Regions from separate parts of the Agromyces binzhouensis genome, predicted to be linked through region 3. Evidence: predicted binding sites of a transcription regulator. Region 3 holds the regulator's gene; each other region holds the start of a gene.

What was found. Region 3 encodes HrcA, which represses chaperone genes, less so after heat shock. Its sites were predicted from a motif close to TTNGCACTCGNNNNNNNCGAGTGCNAA; they were not measured.
Region 1: groES (co-chaperone GroES) is a predicted target of HrcA. The motif match lies at 3,390-3,416, and genes of this name have one in related genera.
Region 2: ACFVHK_RS07155 (Hsp20/alpha crystallin family protein) is a predicted target of HrcA. The motif match lies at 3,028-3,054, and genes of this name have one in related genera.

Annotation. Positions count from the first base shown of each region.
Region 1 covers NZ_JBHXVJ010000003.1:43,875-49,572, reverse strand. Annotated here, with positions in the region: gene tsaD (tRNA (adenosine(37)-N6)-threonylcarbamoyltransferase complex transferase subunit TsaD) at 1-306, shown strand, start outside; gene ACFVHK_RS06000 (DUF4190 domain-containing protein) at 485-850, shown strand; gene ACFVHK_RS05995 (DUF4190 domain-containing protein) at 879-1,631, shown strand; gene ACFVHK_RS05990 (hypothetical protein) at 1,641-2,159, shown strand; gene ACFVHK_RS05985 (class I SAM-dependent methyltransferase) at 2,175-3,362, opposite strand; gene groES (co-chaperone GroES) at 3,492-3,788, shown strand; gene rarD (EamA family transporter RarD) at 3,954-4,910, shown strand; gene ACFVHK_RS05970 (ABC transporter substrate-binding protein) at 5,162-5,698, shown strand, end outside.
Region 2 covers NZ_JBHXVJ010000003.1:280,567-286,264, reverse strand. Annotated here, with positions in the region: gene ACFVHK_RS07170 (SDR family oxidoreductase) at 1-539, shown strand, start outside; gene ACFVHK_RS07165 (methylated-DNA--[protein]-cysteine S-methyltransferase) at 853-1,365, shown strand; gene ACFVHK_RS07160 (FMN-dependent NADH-azoreductase) at 1,864-2,520, shown strand; gene ACFVHK_RS07155 (Hsp20/alpha crystallin family protein) at 3,113-3,553, shown strand; gene ACFVHK_RS07150 (hypothetical protein) at 3,865-5,698, shown strand, end outside.
Region 3 covers NZ_JBHXVJ010000005.1:195,092-200,789, forward strand. Annotated here, with positions in the region: gene ACFVHK_RS10470 (16S rRNA (uracil(1498)-N(3))-methyltransferase) at 1-193, opposite strand, end outside; gene dnaJ (molecular chaperone DnaJ) at 213-1,316, opposite strand; gene hrcA (heat-inducible transcriptional repressor HrcA) at 1,375-2,394, opposite strand; gene ACFVHK_RS10485 (DUF4870 domain-containing protein) at 2,597-3,010, shown strand; gene ACFVHK_RS10490 (DUF4870 domain-containing protein) at 3,125-3,571, shown strand; gene hemW (radical SAM family heme chaperone HemW) at 3,568-4,794, opposite strand; gene ACFVHK_RS10500 (DUF1990 family protein) at 4,794-5,444, opposite strand; gene ACFVHK_RS10505 (hypothetical protein) at 5,694-5,698, shown strand, end outside.

The DNA.
Region 1 (5,698 bases), on a different contig from region 3:
GCGAGCTTCCGCGAGGCGGTCGTCGACGTGCTCGTCTCGAAGGCGATCGCCGCGTGCACCGACCTCGGCGTGCCCCGGCTGCTGCTGGGCGGCGGCGTCGTCGCCAACCGGCGGCTCCGCGAGGTGGCGGAGGCGAGGGCGGATGCCGCGGGCATCGCGCTGCGCATCCCGCCGCTGTCACTCTGCACCGACAACGGCGCGATGATCGCCGCGCTCGGCGCGCGTCTCATCATGGCCGGGCACGAACCGTCGTCGCTGGAGTTCGGCGCCGACTCGACGCTCCCGGTGACGGACATCCAGACCTGATCCGGGCCCTCACCGCGATGGGTACTTGTGCCCGCGCGGGACGTCCGAGCCGCGCGCTAGGGTGAGCGAAGAAACCCCGCGTTCGCGGGGCGGACGACCCGCGCCGCGAGCGTTGACAGCACCCCGCGGCGCTGCCAGCATGGCCGGGTCCGCGCTTGCACGAGAGGAAACCGCACCCATGACCGACCCCAACACGCCCGATCCGAACGCGTCGAACGTCCCGCCGCCTCCGCCCGCTCCGCCGGCCCAGCCGGCGCCGTCGTACGGTGCGACCCCGTCGTACGGCGCCCCGGCGCCGCAGAAGACCAACGTCCTCGCCATCGTCTCGCTGGTGTCGTCGTTCTTCATCTCGCTCGTCGCCATCATCACCGGCCACATCGCGCTGAGCCAGATCAAGAAGACCGGCGAGCAGGGCCGCGGCCTCGCGATCGCCGGCCTCATCATCGGGTACGTCGGGCTGGTGGTCGGCATCATCATCGCGATCGTGTGGTTCGCGATCCTCGGCGCCGCGATCAGCAGCGGCTCGTACACGTACACGAACTGATCCGCCCGCAGCACGGAAGGGGCTCGGCATGAGCGATCCCACCAACCCGGACAAGCCGACGGAGCCGGCACCGCCGACGCCGACGGAACCGACGGTGCCGGTGGAGCCCGCCGAGCCCGCCGTGCCCGCAGAGCCGGTCGAGCCGACCGTGCCCGCGGAGCCGGTCGAGCCGACCGTGCCCGCGGAGCCGGTCGAGCCGACCGTGCCTGCGGAGCCGCGGCCGGAGCCGCCGGAGGCCCCCGAGCCTGCGGTCGCACCCGAGCCGCCGGGTGCGCCCGTTCCGCCGCCGGCACCGCCCGCACCGCCGGCACCGCCCGCGGCCCCCGGCTCGCCGGCGACGCCGTACGGTGCCCCGTCCGCGGCCGCGCCGACCGTCGGCGGGCCGTTCGACGCTGCGCCCTCGGGTGCCGTCGGCGGCCCCGCCCCGGCGCCTCCCGCCGGCGGGTACGGGGGGTATGGCGGGTACGGCGCCGCCGGAACGGCGCCCGCGCCCGCCCGGCCGACGCCCGTGCTCAGCCTGATCTCGCTCATCGCCGGCATCATCGGCGTCATCGGCTCACCGGTCGTGTTCATCCCGTTCGTCGGCGGCGTGCTGCAGCTCTTCGTCCCGGCCGCGGCGATCGTGCTCGGCTTCCTCGGACGCCGCAAGGAGCCCGTCGCCAAGGGGATGTGGCTGACGGGTCTCATCCTCGGCTTCGTCGGCATCGGCTTCGCACTCCTCTCGTTCCTCCTGTGGGGAATGCTGTTCTCGATCGGCAGCGGCTACGGCTACGGCTACTGAGGCGAGCACATGACCGACGAGCGTCCGGCGCGACCACACGATCCGGGAACCGACGGGGCACCGGGGACGACACCACCGCCGTACGGTCCTGCGGAGCGTCCGGCGTCGACCGATCCCGAGCGCCTGACGGCGGCCGACGCGCCGTCCGCTCCGGCCCGCGAGTTCGACGTCCCCTACGACACGGGGGCGCTGCACGGGCTCCCGACCGGCCAGCTCCTCACCGTCGGGCGACCCCTTCCCGAGCCGCTCGAGGCGGCGGAGTACGAGGACGAGGAGGAGCAGCGCCGAATCTACAGCCAGGTCGGCGCGGTCATCGGCTCGATCGGCGCCGTCGCGTCGCTCTTCGTCGGCTGGATGTTCCCGCTGTCGGTCGCAGCGATCGTCTTCGGCGTGCTCGGACTGCGGCGCGAGGAGCACGGCCGGATCCTCGCGTTCGTCGGCATCGGGACCGGCGTCACCGGTCTCGTCTTCTCCGGCGTCTGGCTCGGGTACTACGCGATCGTCTTCGGCGCGCTCTCGACCGCCTGAGGGCGCCCGCGGCGCTCAGAGCCGCTCGACGAGGATCGCGACGTGGCGGCCCTCCTCGCGCGTGAGCACGACGGTCGCCGAGACGTCGCCCTTGAGCTTCAGGCGGGTCCGGAGGGCGGCCGGATCGACGTCCACTCCGCGCTTCTTGATCTCGAGCGCGCCCACGCCGCGCTCCTGCAGCGCCCGCCGAAGGCCGCGCTCGTCCGCGGGGAGGCGCTCGATCACGCGGAACCCCCTCGCGAACGGGGTGTCGACCTCGCGGTCGCCGGTCAGGTACGCGATGCCCTCGCTCAGCATCCACGCGCCCATGGATCGGGCGAGATCGCCGATGAGGCGGGCGCGGATGACCGCGCCGTCGGGCTCGTAGAGGTAGTCGCCGAGGGGGCCGACGGGGGCGTCCTCGGCGTCGGACGATGCGACGAGCTCCTGCGCGCCGTCGCCCCGGATCACGAGCGCCGCCCGGCCGATGCCTGCACGGGCGAGTGCGCCCGTCCAGACGACGAGCTCGACGACGTCGCCGTCGACCGACACCCACTGCGCTTCCGCGCCGTCGGGCACGAGATCGCGGTCGGTGCCGGGTCCGAGCTTCACGCCGACCGGCATCCGATCGGCGAGGGCGAACACGAAGTCGAGCGGAGGGGAGTAGTCCGCGGCGTCGGCGAGCCTCGTCGTCGTGCCGCCCGAGGTGGTGCGCCGTGCGGGGTCGAGCCACGCGGCGTCGATGCCGCCGAGCGAGACGTCCTCGGCGCGGGCGTGGAGCACGCGCACCTTCGGGAACGGCGTGAGGTTGAACGCGGCGACGGCGGCCGTGACCTCATCGGCCTCGGCCGCGGTCACGTCCAGGTCGACCGCGGCGAGGGCGAGCGCGTCGCCGCCGATGCCGCACCCGAGGTCGGCCACGTGCCGGAGCCCGGCGCGGGCGAATCGGCCGGCGTGCAGCGCCGCGACGCGCAGCCGGGTGGCCTGCTCGAGGCCGGGCTCGGTGAACAGCATGCGGTCCGCGAACTCGCCGAACTTCGCCCGCGCCTTCGAACGGAGCCGCGACTGGCTGAGGACCGCCGCGACGAGGCCCGGATCGTGGCCCTGCTTGCGGAGGTCGGCGACGGTCTTCACGACGTCGGCCTTGGAGGAGTACGGCGGCAGCGAGTCGAGCAGCGTGAGCCCGTCGGTAGAGAGCAGCCTCACCAGCTCGTCGCGTTCCACGCCGACACGCTAGCACCGTGGCATCCGCTGGCACTCACGTTGCACGAGTGCCAGAACCGCCATAGACTCCCTTTAGCACTCTCACTCAGAGGCTGCTAACCCCAGTCTTCGTCAAGAAAGAGGTCAACCGTGTCGGTTTCCATCAAGCCGCTCGAGGATCGAATCGTCATCAAGCAGGTCGAGGCCGAGCAGACCACCGCCTCCGGCCTGGTCATCCCCGACACCGCCAAGGAGAAGCCCCAGGAGGGCGAGGTCGTGGCGGTCGGCCCGGGCCGGATCGACGACAACGGCAACCGTGTCCCGCTCGACGTGGCCGTCGGCGACAAGGTGATCTACTCCAAGTACGGCGGCACCGAGGTGAAGTTCGGCGGCGACGACTTCCTCGTCCTGTCGGCCCGCGACGTCCTCGCGGTCGTCGTCCGCTAGTCGACACCGACATCCTCGCGGCCCGGATGCCTCTGGCATCCGGGCCGCGTCGTCGTCTCCGGTCCTCGCCTCGACGGCAGGGCCGCGACGAGCCCGGCGGGATGTCGACGGAGGTCGGCAGTCGGCGCGCGCCGACGGGTCGGAGGTCGCGCGTAGGCTGACACGGTGTCATCCGCTCCGTCCACCGGCGCACCGGCGCGCGTCAGGCCAGACGGCGTGAGTCGCGCCGGGATCGCCTACGCCGTCTCCGCCTACGCGCTGTGGGGGTTCCTCCCCGTCTACTTCATCGCCCTCGCGCCGAGCGGGCCGATCGAGATCGTGGCGATGCGCATCCTGCTCTCGCTCGTCTTCTGCGCCGTCCTGATCGCGGTCACGCGCACCTGGCGCGCGTTCCGCGCGCTCATGCGCGATCGGCGCGTGGTGCTGATCATGGGCCTGGCCGGCGTGCTGATCTTCGTGAACTGGCTCACGTACGTCTACGCTGCGCTCACCGGGCACGTCGTCGAGGCCGCGCTGGGGTACTTCATCAACCCGATCGTGACCGTGTTCCTCGGGGTCATCGTGCTCCGCGAGCGGTTGAACGCCGTGCAGTGGACGGCCGTCGGGATCTCGATCGTCGCCGTGGTCGTGCTCACCGTCGGGTACGGGCAGATGCCGTGGATCGCGCTCGTCCTGGCCTTCAGCTTCGGCTTCTACGGCCTGATCAAGAAGCGGGTCGGCCACCGTGTCGACGCGGTCTCCGGCCTCACCCTCGAGACCGCGTGGCTCGCACCCGTCGCGGCGATCCTCCTCGTGGTCGTCGCGTCGACGACCGGGCTCACCATCGGCTCCGCGAGCGGATGGCACACCGTGCTGCTGCTCTCCGCCGGCGCGGTGACCGCGATCCCGCTCCTCCTGTTCGCCGCCGCGTCGCGACGCCTCCCGCTGATCTACATGGGGTTCATCCAGTACTTCGCCCCATTCATCCAGTTCGTCGTCGGCGTCGTCGTCCTCGGCGAGCCGATGCCGCCGGAGCGATGGGCCGGGTTCGGCCTCGTCTGGCTGGCGCTCGTCGTGCTCACCTTCGACCTCCTCCGCGGGGCGCGAGCCGCTCGGCGGGCTGCGAACCTCGAGCCCGTCTGAGCGCCTTCGAGGCCCCCGTACTGGGGCTGGATCGTCGCGGTCCGAAGCGTGGCCCGATGGCGGATTTCGTGGCGGAATCGCAGGAATCGTGCGGAGAATCGCGCGTCAGTGTCGCTCAGGTAACGATTCCGTGTGCGTTACCGGGTTGTGATCGAGGCAATCTTGTTTCCACTGTGGGCGGGCAATACGGTCGATACATCGGCGTCGCCAGACGCTGTTTCAGTACCGATCCTTCAGTCCCAAGGAGCATCATGAGCGTATTCGCGAGGGCCACCGGCTCGCGCTCGGCTCGCGCGGCTTGGACGGGCATCGCCATTGCTGGCGTTTCCGCCCTCCTCCTCACCGCGTGCAGCACGGGCGGCACCACCCCGGAAGAGTCCGAGGAGCCGGCCGACACCGGCGACGCCCTGCCCATCGAGGCTGGTGAGCGCGACCTCACCCTGAAGGTCGGCACCATCCTGCCGCAGTCCGGCACCCTCGCCTTCCTCGGCCCGCCCGAGGAAGCCGGTGTCGCACTCGCCGCCGAGGAGATCAACGAGGCCGACGCAGGCATCCAGGTCGAGGTCGTCTACCGCGACTCCGGCGACACCACCACCGACATCGCCACCGTCTCGGTCACCGACCTCCTCTCGCAGGACGTCTCGGCGATCATCGGCGCCGCCTCGTCGGGTGTGTCGTTCACGGTCATCGACCAGATCACCTCCGCCGGTGTCGTCCACTTCTCGCCGGCCAACACGTCGCCCGACTTCACGGACTACGACGACAACGGCCTCTACTTCCGCACCGCG
Region 2 (5,698 bases), on a different contig from region 3:
TCGTCGGCATCGACGGCGCCGACGCCGCCTACTTCGCGGGCAAGCACGCGCAGGAGCGGCTCGTCGCGGCCGCCGACGTGCCGCACACGATCCTGCGGGCGACGCAGTTCCACGAGTTCGCCGAGCAGATGACGGCGCGGCTGTCGCTCGGACGGATGCTCACGCCGATCCCCGTCGGGCGCTACCGGCCGGTCTCGGCGCGCGAGGTCGGCGTGCGACTCGTCGAGGTCGCCGAGGCCGGGGCGATCGGACGGGCCCGCGACCTGGCCGGTCCGCGCGAGGAACGGCTCGCCGAGATGGTGCGGCGCATGTTCGCGCACGACGGCGTCCGGCGGCCCGTGCTCGAGTTCCCGCTGCCCGGGCCGTACGGGCGTGCGTCGGCGTCGGGCGCGCTGCGCGGCGGCGCCGACGCCGACCACGCGGCGATCACGTTCGACGAGTGGCTGCGGTCTGCCGACCACACGCCGATCGGGGCGCGGGCGGATGCCGCGGCATCCGCTCGGGGTTCCCGCGCCGACGGCCCGCGAGCGAGGGGCTGACGGCCTCGCGGCGGCGGGTATGCAGGATGAGCCGCGTCATCCGCCTCGCAAGAGGTGCGTGAGGCGGCTCATCCTGCGAACCCGCTGGTGGCATCGACCGCGCGACGCGAGCCCGGCGCATCGGTCGGCCGAGTATGCAGGACCAGCCGTGTCATCCGTCGTCGGCGGCGCCCATGAGCGGCGTCATCCTGCGAACTCGGCGAGGCGAGGCGCAGCGCAAGCCGGCATCCCCGTACGCGCGATGCGACCGCCACGTCCGATTCCCGCCACCGAACTCCGCCTCGCGCGCCGCGCGACGCGCGAGAATCGACGCATGCCCCGCCGCCACGCCACGCTCACGACCGGGATCGGCGACCTGCTCGTGGTCGCCGACGACGGCGGGCTCGCGGGGCTGTACTTCCCGGGCCACTGGCATCCGCCCGCCCCGGAGTCGCTCGGCATCGTCGTCGATGCCGCCGACGATCCGCTGTTCCGCCGGCTCGGCGTCGAGCTCGACGAGTACCTCGCGGGGCGACGCATCCGCTTCGACCTGCCGCTCGCGCCGACCGGCGACGAGTTCCAGCATGCGGTGTGGGGGATGCTGCGCGAGGTCCCGTTCGGCGAGACCGTGGCGTACGGCGAGCTCGCCGACCGGCTCGGCGGCCGGAACCTCGCAAGGCGCGTGGGCGGGGCCGTCGGGCGGAACCCGATCAGCATCATCGTGCCGTGCCACCGCGTGGTCGGCGCCGACGGGTCGCTCACCGGCTACGCCGGCGGGCTCGAGCGCAAGCGTCGGTTGCTCGAACTCGAGGGCGCCGAGGTCGTCGCGCAGCGCCGCCTCTTCTGACGCGCCGCGGGCGCCGCGGCGTCATCCGTCACCTGTCACCTCTGTCACCTGGTCTCACCGGAGTGCGGTTTCTGCGTTGGAGTGCGGGTTGGTTCCGTACTCGAACGCACAAGTCGCACTTGGATGGGGGGCGTGGCGTGCGGTGAGCGCCGAGCGCCGAGCGCCGTTCCGTGCGAATGCAGGACGAGACGCGCTGCGGCGCCTCATGTACGCCCATGATCCGCCTCATCCTGCGTATTCGGCCGGGTCGGTCGGGTCGGGTCGAGCGCGACCCCGACCCGCGCGGTGCGAACGCACCATCCGCCCTGCCCGAAGGCGACGGCCGCGCCGACGCCGCGTCACGCGACGGAGAGCGGCGTCCGGATCGCGCCGATCAGAAGGTACCTGATCGAGACACGCCGGAAACACTGCGGCGATACGGTGACGTCACCGCTGAGGCCCGAGCGCGGTGAGCAAAGCCCCCAACGCCCGTGCAGGACCCATCGGAAGAGGCACGTCATGAAGCTGCTCCACATCATCGCCAGCCCGCGCAGCCAGGCATCCAACACGCTCCGGGTCTCGAACGCGCTCCTCGACGCGCTCGGCGAGCGGATCGCCGACCTGGAGGTCGAGGAGGTCGAGCTGTTCCAGGCCGACCTGCCCGCCATCGCGGGCGACAACATCGAGGCGAAGTACACGCTGATGGTCGGCCAGCCCATCGACAAGAGCCACGCCGAATCCTGGAAGCAGATCGAGCGCGAGATCGACCGGTTCACGCACGCCGACGCCTACGTGATCTCCACGCCGATGTGGAACCTCAGCATCCCCTACGCGCTCAAGTACTACATCGACTGCATCGTGCAGCCGGGATACATGTTCCGCTACGACGAACTCGGCCGCGCGCTCCCCCTCGTGCACGGCAAGAAGATGGTCGTCGTCACGTCGCGGGGCGGCGACTACTCCGAGGCGAGCCCGCTGCATGCCTTCGACTTCCAGGAGCCGTACCTGCGTGCGATCTTCGCATTCGTCGGCATCACCGACGTGACCTTCGTGAACGCGCAGACGATGGATGTCTCGCCGGAGTTCCGCACGGCCTCGACCACGAACGCGATCGACGAGGTCCTGCGCGTCGCGGGCTCCGAGGATTGGGCCACGCTCGGCGGCGCCGCCGCCTGACGGTTTCTCGGCATCGGCCGTACCTCGCGCCCGGGCGCGTCGGTCCTGCCGGTGAACGCAGGATGAGCCGCGTCTCGGGCTCCGAACGGGGACCCATAGGCCGGCTCATCCTGCGAATTCAGGGGGCGAGCCCCGCGCGCCGAGTGGAAACTGCGCGCGAGCGCGGGAATTGAGACGGGTGTGGGACGCGAACGCAGGATGAGCTGCGTCACGGGGTCGAGCGAGGGCACATGGTTCGGCTCATCCTGCGAACGCGGCTGCCCGAGCCTGCGCCGAGTGAAGCCTTCGAGCGATCTGCGCGTATTGAGACGAGTGTGGGACGCGAAAACAGGATGAGCCGCGTCACGGCCTCGCAAGAGGTCCCGTAGTGCGGCTCATCCTGCGAATGCGGATACCCGAGCCCGCGCGTCCGCCGCGACACCGGCCGGGGCCCGGGAGGGCCGCGCGCGCGCCCGCGCGGCCCCCCGGCCGGCGTGATCGCCCTCCGCGAACGGCGGGCCCAAAGTCTTAGCACTCTCACGTCGAGAGTGCTAATCTCGGATCAAGTTGAGTCGAGGGGACTCAACTCCAGATCTCACGAGAGGAGACGCTCATGGCAATGAGCTGGGACCCGTTCCGCGACCTCGACCGTCTCGCGGCGAGCATGATCGACTCGAGCCGAGGCCCGCGGATGATGCCGATCGACCTGCACCGCGACGGTGACCACTACGTCCTGTCCGCCGACCTGCCCGGGGTCGACCCCGGTTCGATCGACATCGACGTCGACGGCCAGCTGATGACCATCCGCGCCGAGCGCACGCTGCGCAACGACGAGAACGTGCGGTGGCTCGTGCACGAGCGGCCGAGCGGGTCGTTCCTGCGCCAGCTCACCCTCGGCGAGGGCATCGACACCACCGGCATCAGCGCCCACTACGACAACGGCGTGCTGAGCGTGATCATCCCGGTGTCCGAGCGCGCGAAGCCGCGCAAGGTCGAGGTGCGCTCCGCGGCCGACGACGTCGTCACGCCCGAGGTGACCTCCAGCGGCAGCTGACCCGGCGCGCCCCGCGAGGGGTCGTCGGGCCGACCGGCACGGCGGGGCGGATGCGCGGCATCCGCCCCGCCGCCGTGTGTCCGGCCGGGTTCGTGACGCCGCCCGGGCCGCCCGGCACTGCGCGGGCGGCCGCGGCCCGTGACCGTCCGGTCGAGTTCGGCCGAACCGCGCGTGAAGGGCAGCGGAGAATCGGTCGAAGCCGTACGATCGGCGTACGCGCGAGCCCGCGCACCCGACCGCCACCCCACGCCGACCCGCGGCGCCCCGCCGCTCCGCCGACACGACGCCCCCGATCCCCTCGGAGCACCCCGTTGAGAGCCCCCGCCGATGACGAGCCCATGCCCGACTTCGGTGCGCCCGGCGACCGCCCGGGCCACGCTCAGCGCGGCCGACGCTCGCGCGACGGGGGCGCGTCCGACGAGGTCGGCGTGCTCGAGCGGGATCGCTGGGCCATGCGTGCGAGCGCGAGCCCGGGACGCCGTCCGCGCCGCCGCGCCGCGACGGTCGTGCTCGACTCCGACGAGCACGCGGATCCCGACCGGCGCCGGTATTTCCTGAGTTCGCTGCAGCCCAGCGGCGACTACGAGGCCGTGATCGTCGCGATCACCGATGGCTCCAGCCGCCGCTACTTCAGTTCGCGCGACGGCTCGCACTTCATCGAGGTCGACGAGCTCTCGTTCGAGCAGCGACGCAAGAGCGGAACGCGATCCCTGCTCGAGATCGGCGAGCACGAGCTGCGCGAGCTCGAGGGTGCGCTCATCTTCGTGCGGCCGCTCGACGGTCGCGACCCGATCGCCGAGGTCGCCGCAGCGAAGAAGGCGTCGCTCGAGGCGACGCGTCCGTTGGCGATCGTGCCGGTGACCGCGCCAGGCGCGGTCGATGCGACGACGGATGCCGCGGCCGGCGGCTCCGCGGACGCCCTCGGGTCGGGCGCCGACGCCGCGCCGGCCGAGGCCGCAGCGGATCGCGCCCACTCCGAATCGTTTGGGTCTGCTGCGGCGGTCGAGTCGTCGGACGCGGACGCGGACGCGGACGCGGATGCGGACGTGCCGCCGGGGCCGCGGCGCTCGACGTTCGAGCCGGTGGTGCCGAAGCCGTCGGCCGGCGTGCCCGCCGACGACGCGGATGCCGCCGCGGGTGCCCCTGCGGACCGCGACGCAGACGCGGGGGACGAAGCCGAGTCACCGGCCGGAGCCGAGTCGCCCGCCGACGCCGGATCGCCGGTCGGAGCCGGATTACGCGTCGGAGCCGAGTCGCTGGCCCGAACCGAGTCGCCGGCCGGGGCCGAGTTGCCCGCCGAAGCCGAGTCGCCCGCCGAAGCCGGATCGCCGGCCGAAGCCAAGTTGCCCTCCGAGGCCGAGCCGCACGCCGAAGCCGAGCCGCCGGCCCGAGAAGAGTCGCCGGCCGAAGCCGAGGCCGAATACGCTGCCGCACCCGACGCCGCTGTCGAAACCGACGCCGTCGTCGATGGCCGCACCGCTACGGCCGAGGCCGGCGCCGCCGACGGAGTCCACCCGGCCGCCGTCCACGACCCGGCGGCATCCGACCGGGCGCTCGCGCCCAGCCCCGCGACCACGGCACGGCCCGATGCCGTGCCTGCCGAGGCATCCTTTGCCGACGCCGTTGCCGACGCCGACGCCGACGCCGACGCCCCAGCCCACGAGCCGGCCGCGCCGCACCCGGCCGCGCCGCGCTCGCACGGGTCGCTCTCCGCGCTCGACGCCGTCGCGCAGGTCGCGCTCGCGAAGGGCATCGCGTTCGCCGCGCACCGCGGCCAGCTCGACAAGAGCGGCACGCCGTACATCGACCATCCGGGTCGTATCGCCGAGCGGTTCGATCCGGTCACCGACCCGATCGCGGCGGCGGCGGCGTGGTTGCACGACGTGCTCGAGGACACGCCGATCACCTCGCGCGAGCTGTTCGAGGCGGGCGTGCTGCTCGAGGTCGTCGGCGTCGTCGAGCTCCTCACGCGCCGGCCCGAGATCACGCCCGACGAGTACTACGCGCGCATCCGGCGCCATCCGGTCGCGCTGCGCGTCAAGCTCGCCGACATCGACGACAACACCGCGCCCTGGCGGCTGCGCCGCCTCGACTTCGCCAAGCAGGCGCGCCTCGCCGAGAAGTACCGCCACGCGCGTCGCGCGC
Region 3 (5,698 bases):
GCCGGCGCGGCTCCGCGGAGGTCACCGGGCCGCGCACGACGCGGCCCCGCCCGTCGCCGATCGAGACCTGCTCGCCGACGCGCAGCCGGGACACCGTCACCGCGTGGCGCGCCTCGTCGCCGTGGAGTTCGACCGCATCGCCGGGCCGCACCGCGGCGAGGTCGAGCGACTCGTCGAGGTAGAGGTGGCTCATCGCGGCATCCGCCCCGCCGTCAGCCCAGGAACCGGTCGCGCAGGCGCGCGAAGAGCCCCTGCTGGAAGTGCCCGAGCTGGGGCGGCTGCGCCTTGCGCTGCTTCGCCAGCTGCTCGACGAGCTCGCGCTCCCTGTGGCTGAGCTTGGTCGGCGTGACGACGTGCACCGCGACCTTCAGGTCGCCGCGTCCGCTTCCGCGGAGGTGCGTGATCCCGCGGTCCTTGACGGTGAGGATCTCGCCCGACTGCACGCCGGGCTTCAGCTCGAGGTCGACGTCGCCGTCGAGCGCGGCGACCTTCGTCGAGGTTCCGAGCACGGCATCGGTCATCTGCACCTCGAGGGTGCAGAGCAGGTCGTCGCCGTTCCGGCTGAACACCTCGTGGTTCCTGACCTTGATCTCGAGGTAGAGGTCGCCGTTCGGGCCGCCGGCCGGGCCGGCCTCGCCGGAGCCCGGCATCTGCAGTCGCACGCCCGTGTCGACCCCGGCGGGCACGTCGACGGGGACCGTGCGGCGGGCGCGCACGCGGCCCTGGCCCTGGCAGGTGACGCACGGCGTGGCGATGATGGTGCCGTAGCCCCGGCACGAGCCGCACGGGCTCGAGGTCATCACGTTGCCGAGCAGCGACCGGACCGCCCGCTGGATGTGGCCGCTGCCGCCGCAGATGTCGCACGTCACGGGCGAGGTGCCCGGCTTGCAGCACGAGCCGTGACAGGTCTCGCAGACCACGGCCGTGTCGACCTCGAGGTCGCGGTGCGTGCCGAAGATCACGTCGTCGAGTCCCACCTCGAGGCGGATGAGCGCGTCCTGGCCGCGCTCGCGGCGCGACCGCGGCCCGCGGCTGGCCTGCCCCGCGCCGAAGAACGTCTCGAAGATGTCGCCGAAGCCGCCGAACCCGGCACCGCCGGCGCCGAACCCGCCCTGCCCGCCGAGGTCGTACTGCTGGCGCTGCTTCGGGTCGGAGAGCACGTCGTACGCGTGCGTGACCTCCTTGAACCGCTCGGACGCCTCGGCGCCCGGGTTCACGTCGGGGTGGAGCTCGCGCGCGAGCCGGCGGTACGCCTTCTTGATCTCGTCCGAGGAGGCGTCGCGTGCGACGCCGAGGACCTCGTAGTGGTCGGCCACGTGAGGCGGGTTCCTTTCGATTGCCGGTGACGGACGCCGCTGGGCGGCCCCGTGCGGTTCAGCTCTCGCCGAGCGTGCGGGAGAGGTAGCGGGCGACCGCGCGGACGGCGGCCATGCTCTGGGAGTAGTCCATGCGGGTGGGCCCGACGATGCCGAGCCGCGACACGTCGCGCCCGGGGACGGCGAACGAGGTCGACACCACGGAGGTGTCGCCGAGCCCGAACGCGGCGTTCTCGCGGCCGATGCGCACGGCGATGCCCTCGTCGGCGGCCATCTCGCCGAAGAGCCGGAGGATGACGACCTGTTCCTCGATCGCCTCCATGACACCGAGGATGTTCCCGGCGAAGTCCTGCTCGGTGCGCACGAGGTTCGCCGCGCCGGCGACCACGAGCCGGTCGGACCGGACGATCTTCGCCTGGTCGGCGAGCGTCGCCGCAAGCGTGTGGAGCACCTCGGCGTGGGCGCGGTCGGCGTGCTCGGTCTCCGCGGACAGGGCCGTCGCGGCATCCGCCATGGTGAGGCCGGCGGCCACCTCGTTGAGCCGGTCGCGCAGCCGGGCGAGCGTGGACTCGTCGGCGGGCTGGTCGAGCTCGGCGAGGCGCTGCTCCACCTGGCCGCTGTCGGAGATGAGGATGCAGAGCACGCGCGTCGGCGCGAGCGAGACGAGCTCGACGTGCCGCACGCGGGCGCGGGCGAAGCTCGGGTACTGCACGACGGCGAGCTGGCGGGTCAGTTGCGAGACGAGGCGGACCGTTCGACCGAGCAGTTCGTCGAGGTCGTTCGACTCGCCGAGGAAGGTCTCGATGGCATGCCGCTGCGTGGCCGACAGCGGGCGGATGTCGGTCAGCTGGTCGACGAACACCCGGTAGCCCTTGTCGGTGGGGATGCGCCCGGACGACGTGTGCGGGGCCGCGATGAGCTCCTCCTCCTCGAGGAGGGCCATGTCGTTGCGGATGGTCGCCGCGGACACGCCGAACTGGTGGCGCTCGACGATCGTCTTCGAGCCGACGGGCTCGCGCGACTCGACGTAGTCCTGCACGATCGCGCGGAGGACCGCGAGACTGCGTTCGGAGACCATGACCCTCGCTTCCCTCGACCGATCGGACCCGGACGACGCGTGCTTGGCACTCCGCCCACGTGACTGCTAATCATATCGCGAGATTCAGGGTGCACACCGTTGCCGGGCGGTCCGCCGCGCCGATAGCGTGTGCATCGTCCCGTACCCCGCGTGGCCCCCCGGCCGCGGCACGTGCGCTTCCCCACATCGAAAGGCTCCCGACATGACCGACTCCAACCTCCCGCCGCAGGATCCGAACGCCGCACCGCAGCCGACTCCCGCGGCCCCGCTCTCGCACGAGCAGGACGTCCAGTGGGGCTCGTTCGCCCACCTCGGCGGCATCCTCGGCATCCTGCCGTCCCTCATCATCTGGCTCGTCTTCAAGGACCGCGGCTCGTTCACGAACACCGAGGGCAAGGAGGCGCTGAACTTCCAGATCACGCTGGTGCTCGCCACCGTGGCGCTCTGGGTGCTGACGACGATCATCACCGTCGTCACGTTCGGGTTCGGCGCACTCTTCGGCTTCCTCACCTACATCCCGTGGATCCTCGGCGTGATCTTCTCGATCATCGCCTTCATGACCGCGAAGGACGGCAACCACTACCGCTACCCGTTCGCCATCCGCCTCATCAAGTAGGTCGCCGGGCGGGCCTTCGACGCGCCGGTCGGGCATCCCTCGACCGGCGCGTCGGCGTATGCCAGCATGAGGGAACGTCCCCTGTCCGGGCGCGACCACAGAGGAGCACGCATCATGTCCGACGCACCACCTCCCACCCCGCCGACGCCGCCCGCAGGCGGCCCGCCGCCGCCCCCGCCCGGCGGCCCGACGCCGCCCCCGCCTCCCGGCGGCGGCGCCTACCAGCAGAACCAGCCGCTCAGCCCGGCCGACGAGAAGCTCTGGGCCACGCTGATCCACATCGGCGGCATCCTGTTCGGGTTCCTGCCCGCCCTGATCGGCTACCTCGTCCTGAAGGACAAGGGTCCCTTCATCCGCGAGCACACCGCGACGGCGCTGAACTTCCAGATCACGCTGCTGATCGCCTACGTCGTGGGCTCGATCCTCACGTTCGTGATCATCGGCATCTTCCTGCTGCTCGCGGCCTGGATCGCCGCGATCGTGTTCGGCATCATCGCCGCGATCAAGGCCAACAACGGCGAGTACTACGTGTACCCCGTCGCGATCAAGTTCGTGAGCTAGTCCTCGAGCAGGCGCCGCACGACGGCGTCAGCCAGCAACCGCCCTCGTCGGGTCAGCGCGAGCCGCCCGGCGAGGGCGGTTCGCGCGTCCACGAGCCCGTCGGCGATGAGGCCGGCGACCGCGTGCCGGCCGCCCGCGTGCAGGCTCGACACCTCGACGCCCTCCCTGATGCGCGTCGCGAGCAGGATGCGCTCGGTCTCGCGTGTCGCGTGGTCGAGCGCCTCGCGGCCGACCGCCGGCGAGACGCCCGCAGCCAGGCGCTCGGCGTAGGCCGCTGGGTGCTTCGCGTTCCACCAACGCACGCCGCCCACGTGGCTGTGCGCGCCGGGCCCGACACCCCACCAGTCGTCGCCCCGCCAGTACCCGAGGTTGTGCCGCGACCGGTGCGCGGCATCCGCCGCCCAGTTCGAGACCTCGTACCACTCGTAGCCGGCCTCGCCGAGCAGTTCGTCGGCGAGCTCGTACATGTCGGCCGCGAGGTCGTCGTCGACGGCCGGCAGTTCGCCGCGGCGGATCCGCCGGGCGAGCTTGGTGCCGTCCTCGATGATGAGCGCGTACGCGCTCACGTGGTCGGGGCGCTCGGCGAGCACGGCCCCGAGGCTGGCGCGCCAGTCCGCGAGCGATTCCCCCGGCGTGCCGTAGATCAGGTCGAGGCTGACGTCCAGGCCCGCCTCGCGCGCCCACCCCACGACGAGCGGGATCCGCGCCGGATCGTGGGTCCGGTCGAGCGCGGCGAGCACGTGCGGCTGAACCGACTGCATGCCGAACGACACCCGGGTGAACCCGCCGTCCGCGAGCCGCCGAAGGTCGTCCGCGTCGACCGAGTCCGGGTTGGCCTCGGTCGTCACTTCGGCGCCGTCCGCGATGCCGAACGCACCGCGCACCGCGCCCAGCATCCGGACGAGGTCGGCGGCGGGCAGCAGCGTCGGGGTCCCGCCGCCGAAGAACACCGTCGCGGCCGGGCGGTCCGGCGCGCCGGACGCCGCGAGCACGTCGCGCGCGAACCCGAGCTCGGCGGCGGCCTGGTCGGCGAAATCCTCCTGGCGCGCACCGCGCAGCTCACCCGACGTGTACGTGTTGAAGTCGCAGTACCCGCACCGCACGCGGCAGAACGGCACGTGCAGGTACACGCCGAACGCGCGGGACGCGGCATCCGTCGTCGCACTCGCCGGGAGCAGGCCGTCGGCCGGAGCCGGGTCGGCGATCGGGAGCGGCCCCGCCATCAGACGGGGAACGCGGGATGCAGCGCACGGAGCTCGCGCTTCGTGAGCTCCCGCCGACGCCGGCGCACGAGCGGGCCGAAGACGCGCCGCAGGCCGCCGTTCGGCTCGAACGCCGACCGGATCGTCAGCCAGACCGAGTCGTCGTCGCGGTGCTCGAGGATGAACGACTCCTCGCCGTTCTCCGAGGCGTCGCCGGTCGTCCCGTGGGCGAAGCCGATCCGATTCGGCTCGTCGACGACGTAGACGACGAGGACCGGGGTCGCGTGCGAGCGGAGCCGGCCGTGCCGCCTCAGCGTGGCGGTCATCCCGGCGCTGACGTACGGCGTGCCGTCGGGGCCGAACCGCTGCTCGACGCGCGCTGCGGGTTGCTCGGGGAGCGGCGCGCCGGTCTCGTCGTACGCGATGCCCGTGTACTGCGCGCCCGTGCCGGGCGAGGCATCCACCACGGTGAAGCCGGCGCCCTGCTGGATGCCCCAGGTCATGAGCGACTCGGCCGCCGCCTCGAAGCGCTCCCGGCCGGAGCCCAGCCGCACCGAGTCCTCGGCCGGCGTGAACCCCGCGGGCGGGTAGCGCAGAAGGTCGGGGTCGAGCGTCGCGCCGATCGCGCCGTAGGTCACCGACTGATCGGTGAACGTGCTGCGTCGAGTCATCCGAACATCGTACTTCGACGGCCCGCCACGGCCGGAATCGGCGCGGATCAGGCCCTGCCCGGGACGCCGCCGACGCGGCGTCGGCGGCACGGTCACGAGTCCGGCGTAGGCCCCACGTGCCCCTCATCCTCGCCTCCTCCTTCCCGATATCCCCGATCACGGAGTCGCGGAGGGACGTGTTGCCGCACCCCACCGCCCGGAGTAGCCTTCGGCCTGAGTCGAGACCGCCCGTGTCGAGGAGGTCCGCGTATGAG